DNA from 2 places in the Bradyrhizobium sp. SZCCHNR1051 genome. Region 1 is predicted to be linked to the other one. Evidence: riboswitches for the same ligand, from Rfam matches in the RefSeq annotation. Region 1 holds a riboswitch; the other holds the start of a gene.

Region 1 (7,606 bases):
GCTCTTGAAGTCGCCGTGGCTGCGTCCGCTGATTGTCTGTGGGCAACACTCGCTCGAGATCTTCTGTCTCGGCGTGTTTCTGGCGTTTGCGGGCCACTTCGTCCTTGCCGAAGTGTCCGGCGGCGCCATGATGCACGCGGTGATCAGCCTTTGCGGCATCCTCATCATGTGGGGGGTGGCGTCGTTGATTTCGTGGTACAAGCGTGAGGCCGATAAGGGCGCGACGCGAAAAGGTGCGCGCAGCAACGCCGATCTGGCGGGAGGGGGCTGATGAAGTCCGTCTCGTGGTTAAGGTTTGGTATCGCAGTGCTGGCTGTTTCGCTGGCGGCCTCTGCGCGCGCGGAAGAGGCGCCGCAGAACTGCGAGGTGCCGGCCTACCTGCTGACCACCGAGAGCCCGCTTCCGAAGGTTGCAGACGCCGTCAAGAACGGCCGCACGCTGGATATTCTCGTCGTCGGAAGCAGGTCATCCTCCATTGTCAGCACCTCCGACGCCAATGCCTACCCCGCCCGTCTGCAGGCTGCGTTGAAGGACAAGCTGCCAACCGTCGCCGTCAATCTCAGCATCGAGCTGCAGCCCAAGAAGACGGCCGAGGAGGTCGCGGGCAATCTCGTTAAACTGGTGGAAGGAAAAAGGCCTAATTTGGTCATCTGGCAGACCGGCACGGTCGACGCCATGCGGTCGATCGATCCTGATGAGTTCCGGCAGGCGGTCGACGACGGTGTGGCGACGCTGCAGAAAGCGGGAGCTGACGTCGTCTTGATGAACCTGCAATACAGTCCGCGGACGGAGACATTGATCTCCGTGCCGCCCTATGTCGACAACATGCGTGTGGTGGCGCAGCACCGGGACATTCCGCTGTTCGATCGGTTTGCCATCATGCGGCAATGGAACGAGCAGGGCGATTTCGACCTGTTCAATCCGACGCACGGAGTCGAGCTGGCCAAGCAGGTTCATGACTGCCTCGGCCGGGCGCTGTCGAAGTTCATCATCGACGCGGCGCATATCGGGCCGGCGCAGCAGAACTAGGGTTATGTCGTTCATGACGTCGAATGAGTGTCACCGCGTCTCCGGGACATGGGAGAAGCTTTCGGCCGTTGCGGTCATTGCCATCGCCCTCGCGCTGAGCCCGCAGAAGCTACGGGCGCAGAGCGCAGCGCCGGCTGCGCCCGCCGCGCTTTCCGATGTGGAGAGCTCCGATCCAAAGGCTCCGCTGATCAGCGGGCGACCGAGCATCGGTCACGTCACGGTGGCGCAGGCGAGCGATCAGGTGCCCGGGCCGATCGCCGTGGCGCGCCCGGCGGCCACAACCTCGCCGCCTGCGGCGACGACCGCGCCGGCCATGACCGATGCACAGCCGCCGGCTGCAGCCGGGCAGGCCGTCGTGGCGGCGCCGCCGTCGCGCAGCATCACCGAGCGGGCGATCGACAAGGTCAAGCAGGTCGCGAAGTCGGCCACCGACATCTTCAACCGCGTGCCGTGCCTGACGCCGAAGGGCGTCGCCAAGAAGAATTTCATTTCGCTGCCGCACGTCGCCAACAAGCTCGCCTCCGGCCTGCCGGTCGTCATCGTCGCCTTCGGCTCGTCGTCGACGCAGGGCTATGGCGCGAGCGCGCCGGACTACACCTATCCGAATCGGCTCGCCGCGCAGCTGCGCCGGCAATATCCGATGGTCGACATCAGCGTCATCAATGCCGGCGTCGGCGGCGAGGATGCGCCGGAGATGATGAAGCGGCTGGAGACGTCGGTGATCGACCGGCATCCGGATCTCGTGATCTGGCAGGTCGGCACCAATGCCGTGCTGCGCGATCTCGATCCCGCCGAGACCGCCAAGCTGGTCGATGACGGCGTCGCCAAGATCCAGGCGGCGGCCTCCGATGTCGTGCTGGTCGACCTGCAATATTCGCCGCGCGTCAACGAGCGCTCGGAGAACGCCAGCCGCATGAACAAGCTGCTCGGGCGTATCGCCGAGCTGCATCACGCCGGCATCTTCCCCCGCTTCGAGGTGATGCGCGACTGGCACGAGCGGCAGGCGATCCCGATCAACGAGTTCGTGATCTCGGACGGTCTGCACATGAGCGATTGGGGCTACGCCTGCTTCGCCCAGCTGCTCGGCGACGACATCATCCGCTCGGTCGGCCAGGTCAAGCTCGGCATCAACACGCCGGCCAACGTGCTGACCTATCGGCCGATGTGAGAGTGGCGAGTAGGGAATAGCGAGTAGCGAATAGGATGCAATCGGTACGCCCTATTCGCCATTCTCTATGCGGCCATTCGCTACGCGGCCCTCAGGGCCGCATCCAGATCCTCGATCAGATCGTCGGCATGCTCGAGCCCGGCGGAGAAGCGGATGAAGCCCTCGCTGATGCCGAGCTCGGCGCGCGCCTCCGGCGTCAGCCGCTGGTGCGTCGTCGTCGCCGGATGCGTGACCAGCGTCTTGGCGTCGCCGAGATTGTTGGAGATGCGCGCGAGCTTCAAGCCGTTGAGCGTGCGGAAGGCGCCGGCCTTGCCGCCCTTCACCTCGAAGCCGACCAGCGTCGAGCCGGCGCGCATCTGCTTGCGCACGGTCGCCGCCTGCGGATGGTCCTCGCGACCGGGATAGATCAGCCGCGAGATCTTCGGATGCGCCGCGAGAAAGTCGGCCACCTTCGCCGCCGTCTCGGTCTGCGCGCGCACGCGCACCGCCAAGGTCTCCAGGCCCTTGAGCAGGACCCAGGCGTTGAACGGCGAGATCGACGGACCGGTCTGGCGCATGAAATTGTGGATGTGCTCGGCGATGAACGCCTCCGACGACAGGATCACGCCGCCGAGGCAGCGGCCCTGGCCATCGATGTGCTTGGTCGCGGAATACACCACGACGTCGGCGCCGAGCGCGAGCGGGCTCTGCCAGATCGGGGTCGCGAACACGTTGTCGACGATCAGCCGCGCGCCACGGGCGTGCGCGATCTCGGCGATCGCGGGAATGTCCATCACGTCGAGCGTCGGATTGGTCGGGCTCTCCAGGAAGAACGACTTGGTGTTCGGCCTGACCGCCTTCTGCCATTGGTCGAGGTCGAGCCCATCGACCAGGGTCGATTCGATGCCGTAGCGCGGCAAGAGATCTTCGACGACGTAGCGGCACGAGCCGAACAGCGCCTTGGCGGCGACGACGTGATCGCCGGCACGGAGGGGAGCGAGGATTGCCGTGGTGACTGCGGCCATGCCGGTTGCGGCCGAGCGGCAGGCCTCGGCGCCCTCGAGCTCGATCATGCGGCGCTCGAACATTGCCGTGGTCGGGTTGGAGAAGCGCGAATAGATGAAGCCGGGATCCTCGCCCTTGAAGCGCGCCTCGCACTCCTCGGCGGTGGCGTAGACGAAGCCTTGCGTCAGATAGAGCGCCTCGGCGGTCTCGCCGAATTCGGAACGCAAGGTGCCGGAATGCACCAGACGGGTTTCAGGACGATAGCGGGCGAACGACGCCGGGGCCTTCGCGGGGGACTTCGACATGTGACCTCCATCGTGACCACCGCCTCCAGCGATGGGCACAAAAAAACCGGCCTGGGAAAACTCCTCACGGCCGGGATCACAATCGTCCCCGGCCTGTTTAGCGACTTATTTAACGTGGCTGCAAGCCGGCCGGCTCAAATCACCACGGGATAAGTCGTGCTCATAGTCGCAACCGGCCTTTCCGTCAAGCCAGCCATCGGATAACCGGTAAAAAGACCCTATATAGGCTCGATAAGCCGCCGTTCCGGCGCCTGCAAAGGATCAGGTCTTGCCGTTTTCGCTCAGCCCCGACGCCCACGGCATCCTCCCCGATCGCATGATCGTGGCGATGGCGGAGGCTGGCCTGATCATCCCCGCATACGATTTTGTCGAAAGCCAGATCCAGCCGGCGAGCCTGGACCTGCGGCTCGGCGACATCGCCTATCGCGTGCGGGCAAGCTTTCTGCCCGGGCCGGGCGCGACGGTCGCCGAGCGTATCGACGAGTTGAAGCTGCACGAATTCGCGCTCGCCGACGGCGCAGTGCTGGAGACCAACTGCGTCTACATCGTGCCGCTCTTGGAGAGTCTCGCGCTGCCGAAGGACATCGTCGCGGCCGCCAATCCGAAGAGCTCGACCGGGCGGCTCGACGTGTTCACCCGCGTGATCGCCGACGGCACGCGACGGTTCGACATGATCGGAGCCGGCTATCACGGTCCGCTCTACGCCGAGATCAGCCCGAAGACGTTTCCCGTTTTGCTGCGCGAAGGCTCGCGCCTGTCCCAGGTCCGCTTCCGCTACCGCGACGCGGTTCTGTCGGAGGACGAACTGATCGCGCTGCATCAGGCCGAGCGGCTGGTGGATCGCGATGATGCGGATCTCGTCGGTGGCGTCGCTCTTTCCGTCGACCTGTCCGGCAGCAATGCCAACGGCTATGTGGGCTATCGCGCCAAGCGTCATACCGGCGTCGTCGACGTCGACCGCCGCGCCGGCTATGCCGTGGAGGAGTTCTGGGAGCCGATCAAGGCGCGCCCCGACGGCAGCCTCATTCTCGATCCCGGCGAGTTCTACATCCTGGCTTCGAAGGAGGCCGTGCAGGTGCCGCCGGACTACGCCGCCGAGATGGTGCCGTTCGATCCGCTCGTGGGCGAATTCCGTGTCCACTATGCCGGCTTCTTCGATCCCGGCTTCGGCTATGCCGGCGCCGGCGGGCAGGGCTCGCGCGCGGTGCTTGAGGTGCGCTCGCGCGAGGTGCCGTTCATCCTCGAGCATGGCCAGATCGTCGGCCGCCTCGTCTATGAGAAGATGCTGGCCCGGCCGAACGCGATGTATGGCAGCCGCATCGGCTCCAACTACCAGGCCCAGGGCCTGAAGCTCTCCAAGCACTTCCGCCTCTAGGCCCGGCTGCGCGCTGACCGCGCACCCCCAATGCGCCCGCTGCACGGGGCGCGGCCCGGCGGTGTGCTAGGAGGAACGACAAAGGTCCCGCCAGATGGCGCGGCCAAACGGGGAGCGAGCATGTCCGAGATCGGCTTGGCCGACAGTCCGGTCGGCGAGGGGCGTACGTTGCCGCCCATCGCGAAGCCGGTTCGGAATGCGCTCGTCGACGGCCCCATTCTGCGCACCCTGCTGTCGCTGGCCTGGCCCAACATCATCGCGAACACGGCAGGCACCTGCGTCGTCATCGCCGAGACCTCCTATATCGGCCGGCTCGGTATCGAGGCGTTGGCGGCGATGGCGCTGGTGTTCCCGCTGGTGATCCTGACCATGACGATGTCCGGCGGCGCCATGGGCGGCGGCGTGGCCTCGGCGATCGCGCGGGCGCTCGGCGCCGGCGACACCGAACGGGCCTCGGCCCTCGCCACGCACGCGCTGCTGATTGCGCTGTTGTTCGGCGCGACCTTCATGGTCGGCATGCTGGTGTTCGGTCCCGCTTTGCTGGAGGTGCTCGGCGGCCGCGGCGCGGTGCTGAGCCATGCCACAGCCTATCTGCAGATCTTCTTCGGCGGCGCCATCCTGCCCTGGCTGATGAACTCGATGGCCGGCATCCTGCGCGGCACCGGCAACATGAAGCTGCCGTCGTTCATGATCCTCAGTTCGGCGCTGCTGCAGATCGTATTGGGCGGCACGCTCAGCCTGGTCCTCGGGCTCGGCATGCGCGGCGTCGCCGCCGGCGCGCTGCTGGCTTTCTGCGTCAGCATCTCGGTGATGGGCTGGTACCTGTTCTCCGGCCGCGCGCGCGTGCGGCCGAAGCTGCGGGGCCTGAAGATCAGCCGCGCGATGTTCGCCGACATCCTCAAGGTCGGCGCCATCGCCTGCTTCTCGCCGCTGCAATCCGTGCTGTCGATCGCGATCTTCACGCACATGCTGGCATCGTTCGGCACCGCCGTGCTGGCCGGCTACGGCATCGGCGCACGGCTCGAATTCATGGTGACCACTGTCGCGTTCTCCGTCGGCATGGCCTCGGTGCCGATGGTCGGCATGGCGATCGGTGCGGAAAGAATCGCGCGTGCCCGCCGGATCGCCTGGACGGCGGGGCTGGTCTCTTTCGCGTCGGTGGGTGCGCTGTCGACGTTGATCGCGATCGTCCCGCAATTGTGGGTCGACATCTTCACCCAGGACGAGAGCGCGCGCAGCGCGGGCCGGCACTATCTTCAGGTCGCAGCGCCAATGTATGCCTTCATCGGCCTGGCGATCTCGATGTACTTCTCCTCGCAGGGCGCAGCCAGGGTGATCGGTCCGGTGCTGGCACAGACGGTGCGGCTCGTCTTCATCGCCGCAGGCGGCAGCTATCTGCTGAGCCATGCCGCGACCGAGGGCGACTTCTTCATGCTGGCGGCGTCCTCGATGGTCCTGCTCGGAGTGCTGACGCTCGCCAGCGTCATGCTCACCCGCTGGGGCCCGAAGCCGGCCGCAGCGCTGGAGCTGCGCCCGGCCGTGCTGGCCGCCGAGCTCGGCTCGGGGGCGCAGATCCCGCCATCTCCGCATGTCGGCTGACGGCTGCGCGGCTCGTCTAGGCACGCAGCCTGCCCAGGGCGTCCTGCATCGCGCGCGCGCCGAGCTCCATCTGCTGCTCGATATAGGACGCGATGGCGTGCGGCAGCACGTCGGTGATCCAGAGCATCCGGCAACCCTGCGCGCCGTCGGGGATGATCTGCACGGACGCATTGTGATGCGTCACGCGCTCGCTCTCGATCGTGTAGACCAGACGCTGCTGCGCCTCGTCGTAACTGACGAGGCGTTCGCGCACCACATTGCCGTTGGCGAAGGTCACGATTCGGACGTCGCCGTCGAGCTGGCAATCGACGACGAAGCCGGGCGCCAGCCGGGTATGAACGGCGCCGAAGTCGCGCACGGCGTCCCAGACGGCGGCCGCGGAGGCTGCGATCGGGGTGTCCTTCTGAATCGATGCCATGGCCGGGGACCTCACGGACACACGGCTTCGATGTTGTTGCCGTCGGGATCGATCAGGAAGGCGGCGTAGTAGGTCGGACTGTAGTCCGCGCGCGGCCCGGCGCCGCCATTGTCGCTGCCGCCGGCCTTCAGACCCTCGCTGTGGAATCTGGCGACCGCCGCGTGGTCCCGGGCGCGGAACGCGATATGGGCGGCGCCTTTGCTGGCGCCCTTGTCGAGATACAGCCACAGGGCCGGCTCCCCCTTCGGGCCGATGCCCGCCGACGCCTCGTCCTTGGAGCAGAGGATGTGGCCGAGCGGCGCCAGCGCCGATGTGTAGAAGCGGACGCTGGCGTCCAGATTGCCGACCTTGAGGCCGATATGATCGTACATCGATGATCTCCATGCTTCGCATGCGGCTGCCGCACGCGCTGGGATCATCCAATCAATGGCGGCTCAGATGGTCTTGGAGAATCTTGCGCTCGCCGCGCGACGCCTTGCGAAACTTCGCCGGCGACACGCCGGCAGCGCGCGCGAAGGTGCGGGTGAAATTCGACAGATCGGCAAAACCCGAATCGTAGGCGATGGTGGTGACCGGCGTATCCTCCTCGCTGAGACGCCGTGCGGCGTGCCGCAAGCGGGAGCGGATCAGATATTGATGCGGCGTCACGCCGATCGTGGCCGCGAACAGCCGCAGGAAATGGAACGGGCTGACGCCGGCCTCACCAGCCGCAGCCGCCAGATCGATGT
Region 2 (7,606 bases), on a different contig from region 1:
GGCGTCCAGACCGGCCTCGACGTCGGGCACAATCTCGGCATCTTCAGCGCCGGCCAGCCGGGCCAGCAGGCCGCGGCGCAGCCCACCGACATGGAGCTGCAGGGCTTCTGGAGCGTGCTGAAGAAGATCGGACAGGGCGCGCAGACCGGCCTCAACATCGGGCACACGCTCGGCATCTTCAGCACCGGCCAGCCCGCCGGCACGATGCACTAGGACGACCGATTGGAAGCAACGACCCGCGACATCGCAACGCGGGTCCAAGAGAGTGAAGCGGTGGGCGCACGAAAAGTCCGCCCACCGCCGACCTGACATGGAGGGAACGACGCATGGCGGATCCGAACTCAGAACAGGAATTCATCGTGCAAGGCGAGCCGGTCAAGTCCGGCCAGCTCGCTGATCACTTGAGCCGCGAGCCCAGCGTGAAACGCGTCGGTCAGGTCGCACCTGACGTCGTCATCCTGTCGATGACGAAGAGCCAGGCCGATCGCCTCCGATCGACTTTCAGCACGATCGTGGTGGAGCCGAACGCTCCGCTGAAACCCTTTGGCGCCGGCTGACTTCAGCGGCGCCTCCCGACGATGTCACGAGCGAGGATGAAGGAGCCCGCAAATGGCCGCACGAAGCAAGCCTGAAATCTCGGATCAGAAGGATGCGGCCGGCACGGCCGTCAACGGCACCGGAGCACAACCCGGAGCGGCGCAGCCGTCAGCCGAGGCCGCTGCCGCACCGCAGGCCGCAGCACGGGTGACCGCCGCATCAGCCCCAGCCGCACAAGGGACCAGCCGCAGCGACGGCGGCACGGCGGCGCCAGCAACGGGTCAACCCGGCGCAACGATCTCGCAACGGCGGGCGCAGTACATCCTGGCACCGCGCCAGCAGATGGGGCTTGGGACCTTCAGCGCCGACTTCATCGTCCAGCAACTGACAAACAGCCCCGACATCGACGTGGTGAAGACAATTCAGCCGCCGCGCCTGCTCGGATTTCAGAGCGCCGACCCAGGACAAGCACCGCTCGGCCCGATGGTGCTGGCCCGCATGGCGCCCGACAAGGCCGAATTGCTGAAAGCCCAGGCCGGAGCACGGCTCGCGGTCGAGCGCGATGCGCCGCTCACCTACATGCTCGATCCGACCGTCCCCCAGGTGCCGGCGCCGCATCAGCTTCCCAATCCCGGCGTTCTCATTCCCTTGGCCGACGGGTTCTCGACGACGATCGAAGTGGTCGGCGAGAGCGGCCCGCTGCAGGAGGTGGAAGTGTACGTGTTCGGCAGCGTGTGGCCGGTTCAGGGCGTCACCGACGCCAGCGGCCGCGTCACGCTCAAGATTCAGGGCGAGACGCCCGACACCATCCGCTCGATCCTGATCAAGCCGCGGGTCGATTACTGGACCTTCTGGCTCGATCGTCCGCAACTGACCCCCGACAGCGTGAACCGCATCGCCGCGAAGACGCTCGGCGCCTATCTGCGCGGATTTCCCGGCCAGCAATTGCTGGGTTGGGGCCAGCGCGCGATGGGCCTCGATCGCCTGCCCCTCGCCTATAACGGCGCGGGAGTGAAGATTGCGGTGATCGATTCCGGCGCCGCGCCGACGCATCGCAATCTGCACGGCGTCACGATCGGCAAGAGCATCGTCGGCAATGATCCCGCGAGTTGGACCGTCGATACCATCGGTCACGGCTCGCATTGCGCCGGGATCATCGCCGGCGGACCGATCGGCTCCGGCGGCGGCATTCGCGGCTTCGCTCCGGCGGCCGAAATCCATGTCTGCCGGATCTTCCCGGGCGGCCGGTTCAGCGATCTCGTCTCGGCGCTCGACTACTGCATGGAGAATGGCATCGACGTCGCCAACATGAGTCTGGGCGGCGGCGAGCCGTCGCAGATCATCGAGGAGCGGATCTTGCGGGCCAAGCAGATGGGCCTCGCCTGTATCGTCGCCGCGGGAAACTCGTCGGGGCCGGTCCAGTTTCCGGGCTCGACGCCGCATTGCCTGGCGGTCGCCGCGATGGGCAAATGGGGCGAGTTTCCCGAGGACAGCTTCCACGCCCAGCAGGGGTTGGACGGCTTCCGGAGCGCCGACGGATATTTTCCGGCGAAGTTCAGTTGCTTCGGGCCGGAGATCGACGTCTGCGCGCCGGGCGTCGGCATCGTGTCCTCGCTGCCGACGGATGGCTTCGGGGCCTGGGACGGCACCTCGATGGCCACGCCGCACGTCACCGGCCTCGCCGCGCTCGTGCTGGCGCATCATCCCGACTTCAAGGGCCAGTTCGCGACACGCGACGCGCGGCGTGTGGAGCGGCTGTTCCAGATCCTGAAGGAGACATCGACGCCGCTGCAGTTCGGCGATCCCAACCGTTCGGGTGCCGGACTGCCGAACGCGATGCGCGCACTCGGCCTGGAAGCGGGCGTGGCCTCCGCGCCCACGGCCGATCCCTCGCTCGACGTTCTCCGTCGCCTGCTCGGACTGGCGCGCGGCGAGGCGCAGAGCGGCGCGACGTCTCCGACGCTGGTGCCGCAGGCGCCCAATGGCAAGCTCGACGGAGCCGGTTCGGTTGCCAGGGGCCCGGCAACGACGACCAGCGAGTGGTCCAGCCCGGCGGTCGGTGATCCCAGTCCGGCGCAGATCCGCGACATCATGCACAAGGTCGGCTTGCTGTAGATCACGGGGCAAGCCGTAGGAACGGCATCAGACGTTGCACGACGGGCAGTTTGCGCATGAGCCTCATGCACGGACTGCCCGTCGTGTTAGTTTGTCGCACGATCGCGGCTTGCGTCGTCGGCCAAATCAAGCGCAGATTTCCGCCCGTCCCGCCTCACTGCAAGAGGGGCGTATCGCGGTCGTCACGAACGCTGAGGTGGGATGCGGTGGGCGTGTCGGATTGCGCGTGGGGCTTCCTCGCGCGGACGAGCAATTCCGGCACGCACGGTCAAGTCGCGCGGTCCTGATACCCCGATGCTGGTATCCAGCGCGATGCGCGCAAGCGCATTGCGCGACACGGTGGCCAAAAAGCCCGGCGCACCGAGGAGAATGCGAAGCAGCCGTTCAACCATCGCGCAGGGAAGGCCGGGTGTTCCGGCTCGTACCTGTGGTTCCTGCCGCCTGCATTTTTTCCGCAGGCGGGCCATGGGTGCGGCCAGCATCCGGCCTTCCCTGCGCCTCTTCGCTATCGGAGGCGATGCATGACGCATAGCTCGGGCGCAGATGCGCCGCGGGGATGCGCAGCCTTGTCTCAACCGCCATCGGCTCTTTGAAAAGTGAAATCCCGCCACCCCAAGCTCGTCATGGCCGGGCTTGTCCCGGCCATCCACGTCCGTCCTCGTGCGCGCCTCAAGCTGTGATCCTATCGTAGAGATCATCCCAGCTGGGATTGCTCGCAAGGATCAGTCCAACCTTCCAGGCGCGCGACCAATGCTTGATGTTGTGCTCCCGTTGGATCGCGCTCTGAATGTCGTCGAAGACTTCAAAGTACACCAATCGCTTCAAGCCATACCGCCTGGTGAAGCCATCAACCAAGCCGGATCGATGCTGAAAGACACGGCGCATGAGATCGCTGGTCACGCCGACATAGAGCGCACCGTTGGGACGATTAGTCATGAAGTACACGTAGCCGCCCGCCATCTCGCCATACTGCAAGACGTGGATGGCCGGGACAAGCCCGGCCATGACGGCCGAGAGAGCGGGCCACAAACTTCAACAAGGCCCCGGGGCTGCGGTCGCCCCCCGTCTCCCTACCGCCCCTTCTCCGCCCTGCTCAGAAGAAACACCCCCTGCTCGCCGAACATGTTCCAGAACCACCAGGGCATGGCGACGCGCAAGGGACGGCCGTAACTATCAAGTGCGACGGCGCGCTCCATCTTGACGCCGATCTCGTCGCAGAGCTGCACGAAGTCCTTGATGGTGCAGAAATGGATGTTCGGCGTGTCGTACCAGGTGAAAGGCAGATTGTCGGTGCGCGGCATGTGGCCGCCGACCAGCAGCTGCAGCCGCAGCCGCCAGAAGCCGAAATTCGGGAAGGTGACGATGGCACGGCGGCCGATGCGCAGGAGATTTTCCAGCACCGTCTTGGGCCGCCGCGTCGCCTGCAGGGTCTGCGACAGGACCACGTAGTCGAACGCATCGTCGGGATAATCGACGAGATCGGTGTCGGCATCGCCCTGCACCACCGCGAGGCCCTTGGCGACACAATGGTTGACGCCCTCGCGCGACAGCTCGATGCCGCGGCCGTCGATGCCGCGGCTCTCGAGCAGCTGCAGCAGGTCACCGTCGCCGCAGCCGATGTCGAGCACCTTGGAGCCGCTCTCGACCATGCCGGCGATCAGGAGATGATCGGGCCGATAGGCCAGCACCTCGCCGCCGGAGAATCCGTTCAGCGGCAGCACACCCTGCATGCTCATGTCTCAGCCTCCCGTCACAGCCTTGAGGCCGCGCGCCTTGCCGGCGGAATCGAGAAAAGCGCTGGCGATCTCGAAAAACTCGGGGACGTCGAGCAGGAACGCGTCGTGCCCCCTGTCGGTCTCGATCTCGGCGAACGACACCCGCGCGCTGGACGCGTTGAGCGCATGCACCAGCGCCCGCGATTCCGAAGTCGGAAACAGCCAGTCGCTGGTGAAGGACACCACGCAGAAGCGGGTCTTGATGCCGCGGAACGCCGCCGCCAGCACGCCATCGTGGTCGCCGGCGATGTCGAAATAGTCCATCGCGCGCGTCAAATAGAGATAGGAGTTGGCATCGAAGCGCTCGACGAAGGACGAGCCCTGATAGCGCAGATAGCTCTCGACCTGGAAATCGGCGTCGAACGAGAACGTCGGCAACTCGCGGTCCTGCATGCGGCGGCCGAACTTGCGATGCAGCGCCGCGTCCGACAGATAGGTGATATGCGCGGCCATCCGTGCCACCGCGAGGCCGCGATGCGGATGAACGCCCTTGTCGCCGTAGCGGCCGTGGTCCCAGTCGGGATCGGCCATGACGGCCTGGCGGCCGAGCTCGTGGAAGGCGATGTTCTGCGCCGAATGCCGCGTCGCGCAGGCGATCGCGAGCGTGGCGAACACGCGCTGCGGATAGGCCACCGTCCATTGCAGCGCCTGCATGCCGCCCATCGAGCCGCCGACCACGGCGAACAGCGTGTCGATGCCGAGATGGTCGATCAGCATCGCCTGGGCGCGCACCATGTCGGGGATGGTGATGATCGGGAAATCGAGCCCCCAGACCTTGCCGGTCGCAGGGTTCAGCGAGGCCGGTCCGGTCGAGCCCATGCAGCCGCCAATCACGTTGGAGCAGATGATGAAATAGCGGCTCGGGTCGAGCGGGCGGCCGGGGCCGACCAGCGTCTCCCACCAGCCCGGCTTGCCGGTGACCGGATGACGGTTGGCGACGTGCTGGTCGCCGGTCAGCGCGTGGCAGACCAGGACCGCGTTCGATCTGTCGGCGTTGAGCTCGCCATAGGTCTGGTAGGCGATCTGGAACGGCGACAGGTCGACGCCGCAATCGAGCCTGAGCGGCTTGTCGGCACCGAACTGCGCGACCAGCGAACTCGGATGATCGACCTCGTGCGAGCGCTCTTCGGGCGCAATCGTGCGCAGCGCGGAGGTGGGTTTCGGCGTCAGGCCTGTCATGTCTCTCACCCCGGCCATCCGGCAAGGGCTCCCGAACCACGTGACACATCAGGCCATGAAAAACCCGGCCTGAACTGGGGTTCGGCCGGGATCGATAACGTCCCCGGCCTGTTTAGCGAGTTTTTTAACGTGGCTGCAAGCCGGCCGGCTCAAATGACCACGGAACAGGCAGAAACTAGTCCCGCGGGCGCTCCTCGTCAAGGCAAGCTCGGGTTGACCGCCGATCGGGCGCCCCATGGCTGCAGGTCAGCCAAGCCTAGGCAGCACGAGGTAAACTTGCTGTTGCGCACGTCCCCCGCATCGGAGAGAACGGCATCCGTTCCAGTCCGCCGCGCGTTGACCCGCGGCCTGCGAAGAGTGACCCTGCCCATGTCGACCCCGCCGCCAGCCCCTCCCTCGCTCGCCGATTTGCGCAAGGAGATCGACGCGATCGACGAGCAGGTCCATCAGCTCCTGATGAACAGGGCCGACATCATCGACCGGCTGATCAAGGTCAAGAAGACCCAGGAGGTCGGCTCGGCGTTCCGCCCGGCGCGCGAGGCCGACATGATGCGGCGCCTGGTGCAGCGCCATCGCGGCATCCTGCCGCTCGACACCGTCGAGGGCATCTGGCGCGTGATCGTCTCGACGTTCACTTACGTGCAGGCGCCGTTCTCGGTGCACGCCGACGTGTCGGTCGGCGAATCCGCGATGCGCGATTCCGCCAGGTTCCATTTCGGCTTCGTGGTGCCTTATGTCGCCCATTTCAGCGCCCAGGCCGCCGTCGAAGCCGTGGCGCGCTCGAAGGGCGATCTCGCGCTGGTGTCGACGACCTCGGGGCATACACCGTGGTGGATCACGCTGGAGCCCGCGGGCGCGCCGAAGATCATCGCGCGGATGCCGTTCATCGAGCGGGCCGACCATCCGGCGGCGCTGCCGGTGTTCGCGATCTCGCGCGTCGCGGACGACGCGCTGGTGCTGGAGGTCGAGACCTGGAGCATCCGCGTCTCCGGCTGGAATGCGCAGGTGTCCCGCGCGCTGTCGCCGCTCGCCGACGTGATCGCGGTGCCCGATACCGCCTTCGACGGCGCGGCGCTGTTGGTGTCGATCGAGTCGCCGTCGAACCTCGACAAGATCAAGGCTGCCCTGATCGCGGCGGGCGCCTCGGTGCGCTCGACGGCCCTCGTCGGCGGCCATGCGAAACGCTATACGGTTCCCAGCTGAGACGCCCCGCGCCAGTGATGATTTTCCGGAGTTGACGATGAACCGCCCCGTGCCGAATCCCGGCATCCTCGACATTGCGCCCTACACGCCGGGCAAGAGCCCGAAGCCCGAGCCGGGCCGCAAGGTGTTCAAGCTGTCGGCGAACGAGACTCCGTTCGGTCCTTCACCCAAGGCAATCGACGCCTTCAAGAGCGCGGCCACGCATCTGGAGGATTATCCGGAAGGCACCTCGCGGGTGCTGCGCGAGGCGATCGGCCGCACCTATGGCCTCGATCCCGGCCGCATCGTCTGCGGCGCCGGCTCCGACGAGATCCTGAATCTGCTGGCACACACCTTTCTCGGGCAAGGCGACGAGGCGATCTCCACCGCGCACGGCTTCCTGGTCTATCCGATCGCGACCATGGGCTGCGGCGCCAGGAACGTGGTTGCCGCCGAGACCGAGTATCGCACCGACGTCGACGCGATCCTGGCCGCGGTGACGCCGCGCACCAAGCTCGTGTGGCTCGCCAATCCGAACAACCCGACCGGCACCTACATCCCGTTCGACGAGGTCAAGCGGCTGCGCGCCGGCCTTCCCTCGCATGTCGTGCTGGTGCTCGACGCCGCCTATGCCGACTACGTCTCGCGCAACGATTATGAGTTCGGGATCGAGCTGGTCGCGACGACCGAGAACACCGTCGTCACCCACACCTTTTCCAAGATCCACGGCCTCGCGGCGCTCCGCGTCGGCTGGATGTTCGGCCCGGCGCACATCGTCGATGCCATCAACCGCATCCGCGGGCCGTTCAACGTCTCCT

What was found. Region 1 has a riboswitch for S-adenosylmethionine ahead of QW868_RS22315 (O-succinylhomoserine sulfhydrylase). Riboswitches for the same ligand answer to the same signal wherever they lie in the genome.
Region 2: linked by a shared signal. The riboswitch ahead of QW868_RS18590 (homoserine O-acetyltransferase) and the one ahead of QW868_RS22315 (O-succinylhomoserine sulfhydrylase) in region 1 are both predicted to bind S-adenosylmethionine.

What each region holds. Positions count from the first base shown of each region.
Region 1 covers NZ_JAUEYJ010000018.1:119,610-127,215, reverse strand. The annotation lists gene QW868_RS22330 (OpgC domain-containing protein) at 1-271, shown strand, start outside; gene QW868_RS22325 (SGNH/GDSL hydrolase family protein) at 271-1,029, shown strand; gene QW868_RS22320 (SGNH/GDSL hydrolase family protein) at 1,043-2,197, shown strand; gene QW868_RS22315 (O-succinylhomoserine sulfhydrylase) at 2,278-3,486, opposite strand; SAM riboswitch at 3,563-3,642, opposite strand; gene QW868_RS22310 (2'-deoxycytidine 5'-triphosphate deaminase) at 3,755-4,861, shown strand; gene QW868_RS22305 (MATE family efflux transporter) at 4,982-6,460, shown strand; gene QW868_RS22300 (SRPBCC family protein) at 6,477-6,878, opposite strand; gene QW868_RS22295 (VOC family protein) at 6,890-7,249, opposite strand; gene QW868_RS22290 (AraC family transcriptional regulator) at 7,302-7,606, opposite strand, start outside.
Region 2 covers NZ_JAUEYJ010000014.1:127,138-134,743, forward strand. The annotation lists gene QW868_RS18565 (hypothetical protein) at 1-213, shown strand, start outside; gene QW868_RS18570 (hypothetical protein) at 327-557, shown strand; gene QW868_RS18575 (S8 family serine peptidase) at 610-2,652, shown strand; gene QW868_RS18580 (GIY-YIG nuclease family protein) at 3,322-3,657, opposite strand; gene metW (methionine biosynthesis protein MetW) at 3,723-4,388, opposite strand; gene QW868_RS18590 (homoserine O-acetyltransferase) at 4,392-5,606, opposite strand; SAM riboswitch at 5,698-5,777, opposite strand; gene QW868_RS18595 (chorismate mutase) at 5,976-6,809, shown strand; gene hisC (histidinol-phosphate transaminase) at 6,847-7,606, shown strand, end outside.